Regions from separate parts of the Poindextera montana genome, predicted to be linked through region 1. Evidence: predicted binding sites of a transcription regulator. Region 1 holds the regulator's gene; the other holds the start of a gene.

Region 1 (5,769 bases):
CCCGCGACGCCTGGTTCGAGGGGCTGGGCGGGGTGGGCCTGGCGATGAAGCCGCCGGAGTTGGTGGATTTACCGGAGCCGCCCGTGAGGCTGCGAGTGGTGATGGGGTTGAACGCGGTCCGCTGGAGCATCGCCCAGCGCCTGGCCGACGATCTGCACGCGGTGCTGGGCGACGACGATGGCGGGGCCGCGGGCCTGGCCGTGACCGTGGCCACGGGGCACGAGGACTGGCTGGATCCGGAGAGCCGCGACGATCTGCGCTATTCGGGCCTGGCGCACATGCTGGCCATTGCCGGCCTGCACATGGCCGCCGTCAGCGGCTTCGCCTTCTTCGCCCTGCGCTTGGCTGTCGCCGCCTGGCCGTGGCTGGCCCTGCGGGTCTCGGGCAAGAAGGTCGCCGCCGCCGGCGGGCTTCTGGTCGTGCTGGCCTATCTGGCCCTGTCGGGCGCCCATCCGCCGGCGCGGCGGGCCGCCATCACCGCCTCGGTGGCCTTCATCGCCATCCTCTGCGGCCGGCGGGCCATCAGCCTGCACTCGCTGTCGATCGCCGCCCTGGTGATCTTGGTTCTGCAGCCCGAGGTGGTGGTGCAGCCGGGCTTCGAGATGTCGTTCTGCGCCACCGCCGCCCTGGTGGCCCTGGCCGAGATCTGGCCGCGGCCGCAGCGGGCCAAAGGCCTGCCCTGGTATCTGGCCGCGCCGCAGGCCCTGCGCGACTGGCTCGCAGCCATGCTGACGGTCAGCTTCGTCGCCGGCGCCGCCACCAGCCCCTTCGCCATCCAGCACTTCAACCGCATCGCCACCTGGGGCCTGTTCGCCAACCTCAGCGCCGACTTCGTCGCCAGCATGGCCATGATGCCGGCCCTGGCCCTGTCGGTCGCCGCCGAGAGCCTCGGGCTGTCGGGGCCGCTGGTGCATGGCCCGGTGTTCGTCGCCGGCTGGGCGGCGAGGGCGATCGTCTGGCTGGCGCACCTGTTCTCGACCCTGCCGGGTTCGGGCCGCGGCTGGCCGAGCGCGCCGGACCCGGCGCTGCTGGTCTCCTATCTCGGCATCGTCTTCATGTGCCTCTGGCGCGGGCGCCTGAGGTGGGTCGGCCTGCCCCTGGCCTTCGCCGTCGCCTTCTGGCCGCGGCCCGCCCCGCCGGTGGCCTGGATCGCGTCTGACGGCGCCGACGCCGCCATCGTCGCCCACGGCGAAGAGATCGCGCTGAAACCCGGCAAGCGCAGCTACGCCACCCAGCTCTGGGCCCAGCGGCGCAACTTCACCCTGCCGGTCAGCCCCGAGGCGGCGCTGGCGACGGCCTATGACTGCGACCGCCAGGCCTGCGCCCCGCACCCCGGCGTTCGTCCGGCCATCGCCGCCTGGTGGACGGTGCGCAAGCCGAAGCCGGAGCGGCTGGACGCCCTGTGCCGTACGGCGGATATCCTGGTTCTGCGGGCCGATGTGGAGGCGCCGGCCTCTTGCAGCCATGTTCTGGTGCTGCGCCAAGCCGACTTCGCCGCCGGGGGAGCGGCAGAGGTGTTCGCCGACGCGGCGGGGGGCTATCGCCTGGTCTGGGCCCAGCCCCTGCGCGGAGCCAGGCCCTGGACGGGCCTTAGTGGTAGCGGCGGATGAGGCCCACCAGCTTGCCCTGCACCTGGATCTGGTCCGGGCCGAAGATGCGGGTCTCGTAGGCCGGGTTGGCGGCTTCGAGCGCGATCGAGGCGCCCTTCTTGCGCAGGCGCTTCAGGGTGGCTTCCTCGCCCTTGACCAGGGCCACGACGATCTCGCCGGAATTGGCGGTCGAGCCCCGTCGGATCACCACATAGTCGCCGTCATAGATGCCGGCGTTGATCATCGAGTCGCCCTGGACCTCGAGCACAAAGTGCTCGCCGGCGCCCAGCATGGATTCCGGCACCACCAGCTTGTCGCGCTCGTGCTGGATGGCGTCGATCGGCGTGCCGGCGGCGATGCGGCCGAGGACCGAGAGTTCCCGAGCGTCCGGCGCCGGGGCGGCGGGAGCCCTGTCGCCCTCCACCACCTGCGGCTTGAAGGTTTGGCGACCCTGCGGCGGAGCGGCGGTCGTGGCCTGCTGCGGCAGCTTGACCACCTCCAGCGCCCGCGCCCGGTGCGCCAGTCGCCTGAGGAACCCTCGTTCCTCCAGCGCGGTGATCAGGCGGTGGATGCCCGACTTGGACGCCAGATCCAGCGCCTCCTTCATCTCATCGAAGGACGGAGAGACTCCGGTCTCCTTGATGCGTTCATGGATGAACATCAACAGTTCATGCTGCTTTCGCGTGAGCATGGTGAGAACCATCCTTAAGGAACAAAGCGCTAACCCTAGGAATGTTCTCTAGGTGTTCTTCGTTAATGTCAAGTTACCGGCGAGGGCTGGTTTGGCGGGCTGGAAAAATTTTGGCATTTCAGTGGCTTGACAGCACTGATCAAGCTTGGCGCGCCGCAGCCAGCGGGGAATCACACCAGATTTCTAGCAGAGATTCGCCTCAGCTCCGCGGTCCGGCGCGGAATCGCTCCTCGGCCTGATGAACGCGCGCCCACAGTTCGTCGAGTTCGTCGGTCAGGGAGTACTGTTTGTAGATGGAGAATTCGGCCCGCGCGCCTTCGACCCTCAGCATCGAATCGCAATAGCGCCGCCAGAGGTCGTGCACGCTGCGCGCCTGGCGGCCCTGTTCGGTCGGCGGGTTCCACAGGCCGAGCGAGATCAGGGCGTCGCGGGTCTTCTTCATCCCCGGAAGGGCGCTGTAGAGGTAGAGAAAGGCCGGCGTGGCCGCTGCGGCGTAGCGCGGATGAACCTGCATGTGCCACATGCGATAGGCGGTCAGGAAGGCCTCCCGCCGCTCACGCTCGGGCGGCAGCCAGCTGGCGTCGGCGGCCGAGCCGCTCACCAGCGATTCGGCGACGTGGGCCTGCTGCACCAGCTCTTCCGGCGATTGGCCGCTGCGCAGGGCCACCGCCATGGCCTCGAACGGCACGCCCAGGCGCTTGGCGAGGCTGGCATATTCCACCGGCTGGCCGCCCACACTGGCCCAGAGGCCGAAGGTCTTGGCCGGCACGGGCTCGTTGGCCGCCTGCGTCAGGGCCGGCTGTCGGTCGCGGTGGATCCAGGCGCACTTGCCGGGGGCGTAGGTCAGGTCGCCGGGCGTGACGCGGGTGACCAGATGGTCCGCGTCCGGCGCGGGGCCCATATCGGCCAGGAACTGACGAAAGTTGCGCCAGGTCGGGTCCATGCCCGAGCCGCGGCCGAACAGGATGCGACGATGTTCCGCCGCCTCATGACGATACTTCGCCATGAGTTGCTTCTGGTCCATCGCGCGCGCGTCAGCGACATGTTTCGGCGTCGCTTCAGGGACCATAGACCCCGCATCCCCCGTCAAAATGAGCCGAGGCTTCTACCCAGTCCAGGCGGAATTCCCAAGGACAGGCAAAATGCTGCGGGGGATGTAAAAATTGAGTTATAGCCGAGACTTAGCGCGTTAAATGCTACCGGAAAGCAAGGTTTTCGTGGCCAAGACAACGTCGGATTGGCGCATCAGACTTTCGCCCACCAGCATAGCTCTCGCTCCGGTTGCTTCTAGTCTGGCGACATCGGCCGGTGTAAAAATGCCGCTTTCCGTAACCAGCAAGGCGTTGCTGGGCGCCATCCTGGCCAAGCGCTCCGTCGTAGACAAATCGGTGGCGAAGGTCCGCAGGTTCCGGTTGTTCACGCCGATCAGGTCCGCGCCGAGGGCAGCCGCGCGTTCGAGTTCGGCTTCGTCATGGGTCTCGACCAGGGCGTCCATGCCGAACCGCCGCGCCTCGGCCATCAGTTCGCCCGCCAGGGCGTCATCGACCATCGAAAGGATCACCAGGATGGCGTCGGCGCCCAGGGCGCGGGATTCGGCCACTTGCCAGGGATCGACCAGGAAGTCCTTGCGGATGACGGGCAGGGTGCAGGCCTGGCGCGCGGCGACCAGATAGGCGTCGGCGCCCTGGAAGCTGGGCTCGTCGGTCAGCACCGACAGGCAGGCCGCCCCGCCTTCGGCATAGGCCCGGGCCAGGCTGAGGGGGTCGAAATCGGCCCGGATCAAGCCCTTGGACGGCGAGGCTTTCTTGATCTCGGCGATCAGGGCCAGCCGGCCGGGCGCGTGGGCGGCTTCCAGCGCCCGGCGAAAGCCGCGCGGCGGATCGGCCTCGGCGGCCAGGATCTCGACCCCGGCCTGGGGCCGCTCGGCCTTGCGGGCGGCGACGTCGACGCGCTTGTAGGCGGCGATCTGGTCCAGGATGTCGCTCATGCCGCGTTGGTCACCTCGATCAGCCGCTCAAGCGCCGCCTGGGCCTTGCCCTCGTCGATGGCGGCGGAGGCCATATCGAGCCCCTCGCGCAGGGTCTCGGCCCTTTCCGAGACCACCAGGGCGGCCGCCGCGCCCAGGGCCGCGATCTCGCGATAGGCGCCCTTCTGGCCGGCCAAAAGGTCGCGCAGCGCCTGGGCGTTCTCGGCCGGATCGCCGCCCTGCAGTTCGGCCAGACCTCGGCGCTGCAGGCCGACCGCCTCGGGCGTTACGGTGAAATGACGCAACTGCCCGTCGCGCCACTCGGCGATGCTGGTCTCGCCGGTGGTGGTGATTTCGTCCATGCCCGAGCCGTGCACCACCCAGGCCCGCTCCGAGCCCAGGGCGCCCAGGACGCGCGCCAGCGGATCGACGAGGCGAAGATCATACACGCCTAGAACCTGGCGCTGGGCGCCCGCCGGGTTCGACAGCGGCCCCAGGAGGTTGAAGATGGTGCGGAAACCCAGCTCGGCCCGCACCGGCAGCACATGGCGCATGGCCCCGTGGTGGGCGGGGGCGAACAGAAAGCAGATGCCGGCCTCGTCCAGGGCCCGGCGCTGCTGCTCGAGCCCAGCGGCGATATTGACTCCGATCGCCGTCAGCACGTCCGACGAGCCGGAGCGGGAGGAGAGGGCGCGGGTGCCGTGCTTGGCCACCTTCAGCCCGCACCCGGCGGCGATCAGGGCCGCGGCCGTGGAGATGTTGTAGGTGTGCAGGCCGTCGCCGCCGGTGCCACAGGTGTCGATCACCTGGTAGGGATGTTCCAGCATCACCGCCGAGCGGCGCATGGCCCTGGCGCAGGCGGTGATTTCGCCCACGGTCTCGCCGCGCATGCGCATGGCGGTGACCGCAGCCCCGATCTGGGCCGGGGTCGGTTCGCCGCGCAGGCACGCGGCGAAGAAGGCGTCGGCGCTCTCCTCGGAAAGCGTGCCGCCGTCGGCCAGGAGGGCCAGGAGCGGCTTGAAGCTGTCGATCATGCGGCCGCCTTCAGACCATCGCCGTGCGGCGGGCGCCGGCAAGGTCGAGGAAGTTCGACAACAGCTGATGGCCGCCTTCGGTGGCGATGGATTCCGGGTGGAACTGCACCCCGTGCACCGGTCGGGTCCTGTGCTGCAGGCCCATGATCTCGCCGTCGTCGGTCCAGGCGGTGATCTCCAGCTCGGCCGGGAACGTCTCCCGCTTGATCGACAGCGAGTGGTAGCGCGTGGCGGTGAAGGGGTTCGGCAGGCCCTTGAACAGGCCCTTGTCGGCGTGGTGGATAGGGCTGGTCTTGCCGTGCATCAGGCTCTTGGCGCGGATCACCTCGCCGCCATAGGCCTGACCCATGGACTGGTGGCCCAGGCACACGCCCAGGATCGGCAAATCCTCGGGCGCGGCGCGCAGCAGGGGAAGGCAGATGCCGGCCTCGTTGGGGGTGCAGGGGCCGGGTGACAGCAGAACGGCCTCGGGCTTCAGCGCCAGGGCTT
Region 2 (5,769 bases), on a different replicon from region 1:
ATGCGCTTGGAGCGCGCCGCCGGCCTGGTTCGCGGCGTCGATGGCGACGAGGTCAGCCACAAGTTGCCCCAGCACCTCTGCCATGGCGGTAGCCTCATCGATCGCTCCCGCTGTCGAGGGAACGCGAATGACCTCATGGACCCTGTTTCCATCCCGATAGTAGGCGTACCCGATCGCCGCCAGCCGATCGTCGACCGGGTCATGGTCCACGGTCACGAACAGGGTCGCGTCGGCGCGCGGGGGCATCAGGTAGGTGTGAGCCTCCTCGGTACGATGCGGTTGCTGCGCGATAATGGCGTTGGCGCGGACCGTCAGAAGCTCGGCCCGGCGGCTCAGCGACCACCCGATTCCCGGCGCAGCCGCCAGGCCGGCGGCGCGCGCGAGATCACCGACCCGCCGGACTCCGAGCCGTTGAAGCGCGCGTTTCGCTTCATGGGTGAGGCCGGCCACCGCCGAGACGTCCCGGTTGGCCGGAGGGAGGGTGTCGGAGATCGCCCCCATGCAGTGCTCCAGGAACTTGCACTGTTCGCATTTGAAATAGAGGTGGAAAAACGTCTCATCGCGGCGAGGCGCGCCATCGCCCGGTTCAACCGCGCGGCTGGCGATCTGTGGAAGAAGGTTTGAGCAGAAATCGTCGACCAGCCGCAGGTAAGGGGCCAGGCGGAAATCCTCTGGGTGATATTCGTCTCCCTCGGCGGTCCCCCCATCGGGAATTCGCCAGATAACGCCAACAGGGTTGACCTCTGCGTCGACACCCAGTTCGGCCAAGAGCGCTTCGAGCACCCGGGCGTAGAAGGCGACCTGGGTTTTGTGGAACGGCGTCGCCCGTCGCGTGGCCTTGACGTCGATGATCTGGAAGACCGCCCGGCCGTCCACGACCTCTCGCTTCACGAGGTCAGGAAAGACCCGCTTCAAGGCGACGCCCGTCCCTTGCAGCAGCCCCAGAGGGGAGCGAGGTCTCAGGTTGAGCTGTGACGCATAGGGCACCCTGGACCGACCTCGTAGGAAGGTGATGGCGTCAACTTCCGGCAGACCAAACTCGCCCGGTTGCGGCCGGAGGACGCCTTCCACGCGGTCAAGCCGGCGTAACACCCGCTCCTCGTAGTCAACGCCAAGGATCGCCCAGGATTGCTCGCGAACGTCGGCGGCGATGGGAAGCGCCGCCAGTTCTTCGTCAGTAAAGAGTTCGTACCGGACCTTGCGCTCGCACCGATACTGGAACCACGCTTTCACAGTCGATGCGCTGAGCGCCAGCGTCATTGGCCATCACCCCGTTCTTCTCGCCGCCAAGACACCGCAAGCCGGGGGGACGCTAGCGTGTGTGGTAGCGCTTCGCCACCCGGGGTTTGGGATTGGTCCCCGCCAAGGATCAGATGCGATCCGAGAATCTGTCGTAGGCGTCGACCCGGCGTACGAGCAACTCAATGTCGCGGCTATAAATTTCCGTCTTCAAGAAGGCGATTTCGGCCTCGCGGGCATCTTCGGCGACATCAATGAACCAGGCTCGGGGCAACCCGCTCCCCTCCCCGTTCCAGCGATAGCCGCGCGCTTTCAGGATGTCCTTCAGGTCGAACGGCGAGTTTTCCGCCCAAATCCTGTAGGAGGGCGTACGCGCGCGCTCCAGCAGTTGCGCAAGACCGGTCCGGCCACTCCGCGGATGCACGCGGGCCAGCAACTCGATCGCCGCCATGCAGTCGTGGGTCGCCCGGTGGCGCTCGTAAAAGAACCCGGCGCCTCCAGCGAGATACGCCAGTTTGGTCCCCTCGTAGCCCTCGGCGGCCCAGTCGATCTCGCTCATCGAACAGGCCCAGGGCTTGGTGTTGAACGTCTCGCAGAACCGCTCGAGAAATTTCCGGTCGAAGGCGGCGTTGTGCGCCACCACCAAGGAAGCCGGCGCCGCGAACCGCGTGACCGCGGCGGGGTCGATGTTCTGGCCGGCGACCATTGCGTCGCTGATCCCAGTGATGGCGGTGATTTCAGCCGGGATGGGCTTTGAAGGCTCCCTCAACTGCTGAAACGGTTCTCCGACGGCGTAGATTTCCCCGTCGAGGCCGTAGGTGAAGGGCGCCATCGCCAGTTCTATGATCTCGTCTCGCGCCGGATCGAGACCGGTCGTCTCGGTGTCGACGAACAGGCCCTGCCTCACCTTGACGCCTGCCGGAGGCTCTATCGTCGGCCGAGGCGCGAGTTTGCGGAGCACGCGATAGGTCCCGGTCGCTTCAAGCTTGGCGGCCAGCGCCTCCAGATCGGCCGTCTCCTGCGAATTGGGCTCAACGTGGATCAAGCGGCGTTATCCGACTCAGGCAGGAGCGACATCTCCGGGGTGACGCTACCCTGCTGACCGGCGAAATTCGACAAGGTGACACCCACCAAGCGGATGCCCTTCGGTGGCGGAAACACCGACCGGATCAGGCCAAGGCTGGCCTCGTGCAGCGTCGCCCGACTATCGATCGGCCTCGCCAGTGACTGGCTGCGGGTGGACTGCTGGAAGTCGGCCCACTTGATCTTCACCGTGACCGTGCGGCCGCGCCCGCCGGTCTTCTCGCACCAGGCCCAGACGTCATCGGCCATGGCCAGAACGCCGGCCTCGATGCGGGCCGGATCGGTGAGGTCCTCCTCGAAGGTCGTCTCCGAACCCGACGACTTGCGCTCCCGATTGGGATTGACGGCCCGATCATCCTGGCCGCGGGCGATGGCGTAGTACCAGGTCCCGGCCTTGCCGAAGCGGCGTTGCAGGTCCTGCAGCGACCAGGTCTTCAGATCGGCGCCGGTTTGGATGCCGGCCTCGTGCATGCGCGCGGCTGTCGCCGGGCCGACCCCGTGAAATTTAGCCACGGGCAGGGCTTCGACAAACGCAGCCCCCTCCTCGGGCATGATGGCGAATTGGCCGTTCGGCTTGCGCTGGCCGGACGCCAGCTTGGCCAGGAACTTGTTGTAGGAGACGCCGGCCGACGCCGTCAGGCCCGTCTCCTCCAGGATCCGGGCCCGGATCGCCTTTGCGGTCAGCCACGCGGTCGGCAGGCCAGCCTTGTTAGCGGTGACGTCGAGATAGGCCTCATCCAGGGCCAGCGGCTCAATCAGGTCGGTGAACTCAGCGAAGACGTCGTGGACCTGGCGCGAGACCGCCCGGTAGACGTCAAAGCGCGGCGGCACAAAGACCAGTTCAGCACATTTGCGCAGCGCCGTGACTGACGGCAGCGCCGAGCGAACCCCAAACTGCCTTGCTTCGTAACTGGCCGCCGCCACCACCCCGCGACGCGCGCCATGGCCGACCGCCACCGGGCGTCCCCGCAGGTCCGGATTGTCCCGCTGTTCGACCGACGCATAGAAGGCGTCCATGTCGACGTGGATGATTTTGCGAACCGGTTCGCCCATGAGCGTCAGCATACCGAATCTGGAACAGAAACAGAACTGTCGGCGTTCGGGCTCGCTACGTTGACCCCTGGTCGACGCCGCCCTTAGATGCCCAGAGGCCGACAGGATCGCGGACCATGCCCCAGCGATACGACATCCGTGAAGATCGGGAGGGGTGGACAGTGTTCGACCTCTTCACCGGCGAACCTGTCGCGATCAGCGGCGTCCCGCAGACCGGTCTCGACATCCAGGACGCCGACGAACTGGCGGAGCTGTTGGACCATAAGGCGTTCGCCAACGATCGAACGCTTCGGCAGTAGAGGCGGGGCGAATGTGTAATCTCTACGCGATCATGGAAGCCCGCGCCGAAGTCGCACGACTGGCCAAGGCCATGACCGACCGCAACAACAACCAGCCGCCGATGCCGGGCGTCTACCCGGACTACCCGGCACCGGTCATCGTCACGACCGCGGACGGATCGCGCGAGATGCGCAACCTGCGCTGGGGTATGCCGACGTCAAAACAGGCCCTGTTCAAGGCGGCCACCGAGCGCGCCGACAAGCTGCGGGCCAAGGGCACCGAGTTCGATTTCAACGAGCTGCTGAAGATGGAGCCCGACAAGGGCACCACCAATGTCCGCAACACCACCAACGCCCAAGGCAAGACCAACGCCCATTGGCGGCCGTGGCTCGGCGCCGCCAATCGCTGCCTGGTGCCGTTCACCTCCTTCGCCGAGCCCGACCAGGACCATGAGCGCACGCGCAAGAACATCTGGTTCGCGCTGGACGACAGCCGGCCGCTCGCCTTCTTCGCCGGCATCTGGACGCCGCACGCCTGCGTGCGGATGAAGAGCAAGGGCTGGGAGGAGATCGAGGCCTACGGCTTCCTGACGACAGACTCCGCGGAGCCGGTGAAGACCTACCACTCGAAGGCCATGCCGGTGATCCTGACGACGGAAGCGGACCGCGACCTCTGGATGAGCGGCGCGCCCTGGGAGGAGGTGAAGCACCTCCAAAGGCCCCTGCCGGACGGGACCTTGAAGGTCGTGGCGATCGGGGCCCGGCAAGACGAGACCGTCCCCGGCTAATCTGAGCTCGGCCTACGCCTTTGGCGGCCAGGTCCACGAGCCATCGTAGAGGTGCGGGAACACCGCGATGTCGTGTGAGCCGCAGCCGTCCTCGCCCGTGCAGGACAGTCGGGGCACGAGATCCTTGAGGGGCAAATCGAGCCGATCCCCAAACCGCCGCAGGAGTTCGGGCGGCGTCCACTCAATGGTGCGCGGACAGGCGCGACAGCAGATTCCGAGCGAAAAGCCCTTCTCGAGATAGGTGCGGATGGTGTGGTCTTTCACCTGCCATAGGCCAAAGCGGCTGATCAGCTTCTCAGCCGGCCGTTGCAGGGTGGAGGGGGGTTGGGTTTCAGACATTGGAATTTCGTCTGTGGACATGGGCGACGCGCGGCCCCGTGGAAAGCGATGGCCTCTTGACTCTTTTCGTTCCCGAGCGGAACGAATAGGGAACATGAGTACCGCCATCCTGTTTGGGAGTCCATGCCCATCGCGCCCAACCCCCGCGCCTTTGAGGCCTTGCGCGCCGCGATCGAGAAGATCGAGGCCGGCGGACGTGCGCCCAAAGGATTTTTGCCGTTCGGATTGGACCTCCTCGACCAACATCTGCCAAACGGCGGCCTGGCGCTCGGCGCGCTGCACGAGGTCGCCGGCGGGGGCAACGGCGCCATCGACGGCACGGCGTCGGCGCTCTTCGCCGCCGGCATCGCCGCGCGGACCCGGGGCCAGGTGCTCTGGTGCGTCTCCCGCAAGGACCTGTTCGCCCCTGCCCTGGCCCAGGCCGGTCTGGACGCCGACCGGGTCATCTACGTCGAGGCGCATGACGAGAAGACAGTGCTGGCCTGTTTCGAGGAAGGCCTGCGGCACGGCGGACTGGGCGCCGTGGTGGGCGAGGTCGCGCGCCTCTCCATGACCAGCTCGCGGCGGCTGCAACTCGCCGCCGAGAGCACCGGAACGATGGGGATCGCCGTCCGCCGTTGGCGGCGCCAGGCCGAGGCGGCCGACTTCGGCCAGCCAACAGCGGCGACCACGCGCTGGCGGGTGACGGCGCTGCCCTCCTCCCCGCTGCCGGCCGCCGGCGTGGGCCGGCCCCGATGGTTTGTCGAACTCATCCGCTGCAAGGCCGGCGAATGCGCGGATTTTGAATTGGAAGCTTGTGATGAGGCGGGTCGTCTCGCTCTACCTGCCGACCTGGCCGACCGATCGCCTGCGACGCAGCCTTGGCAAAGACGCGCCGCCGGCTGACGTCCCGGTCGTTCTAGTCGGACGATCTGGCCGCAAGCGGATGGTGCTGGCGGCCGACGCCGCCGCGCAGGCGCTCGGGCTCTATCCCGGCATGGCGGCGACCC

What was found. The regulator LexA, encoded in region 1, represses DNA repair genes until DNA is damaged. The targets are predictions, from matches to a motif close to ATGTTCNCNANNTGTTCT.
Region 2: a site for LexA is predicted at 3,397-3,414, ahead of dinB (DNA polymerase IV). Genes of this name have one in related genera too.

Annotation. Positions count from the first base shown of each region.
Region 1 is NZ_CP073078.1:232,993-238,761, forward strand. Features, by position in the region: gene KCG34_RS01165 (ComEC/Rec2 family competence protein) at 1-1,610, shown strand, start outside; gene lexA (transcriptional repressor LexA) at 1,591-2,280, opposite strand; gene KCG34_RS01175 (hypothetical protein) at 2,480-3,286, opposite strand; gene trpC (indole-3-glycerol phosphate synthase TrpC) at 3,470-4,267, opposite strand; gene trpD (anthranilate phosphoribosyltransferase) at 4,264-5,280, opposite strand; gene KCG34_RS01190 (anthranilate synthase component II) at 5,291-5,769, opposite strand, start outside.
Region 2 is NZ_CP073079.1:495-6,263, reverse strand. Features, by position in the region: gene KCG34_RS25385 (hypothetical protein) at 1-1,260, opposite strand, end outside; gene KCG34_RS25380 (3'-5' exonuclease) at 1,370-2,281, opposite strand; gene dinB (DNA polymerase IV) at 2,281-3,387, opposite strand; gene KCG34_RS25370 (hypothetical protein) at 3,492-3,674, shown strand; gene KCG34_RS25365 (SOS response-associated peptidase) at 3,686-4,441, shown strand; gene KCG34_RS25360 (hypothetical protein) at 4,454-4,780, opposite strand; gene KCG34_RS25355 (ImuA family protein) at 4,904-5,665, shown strand.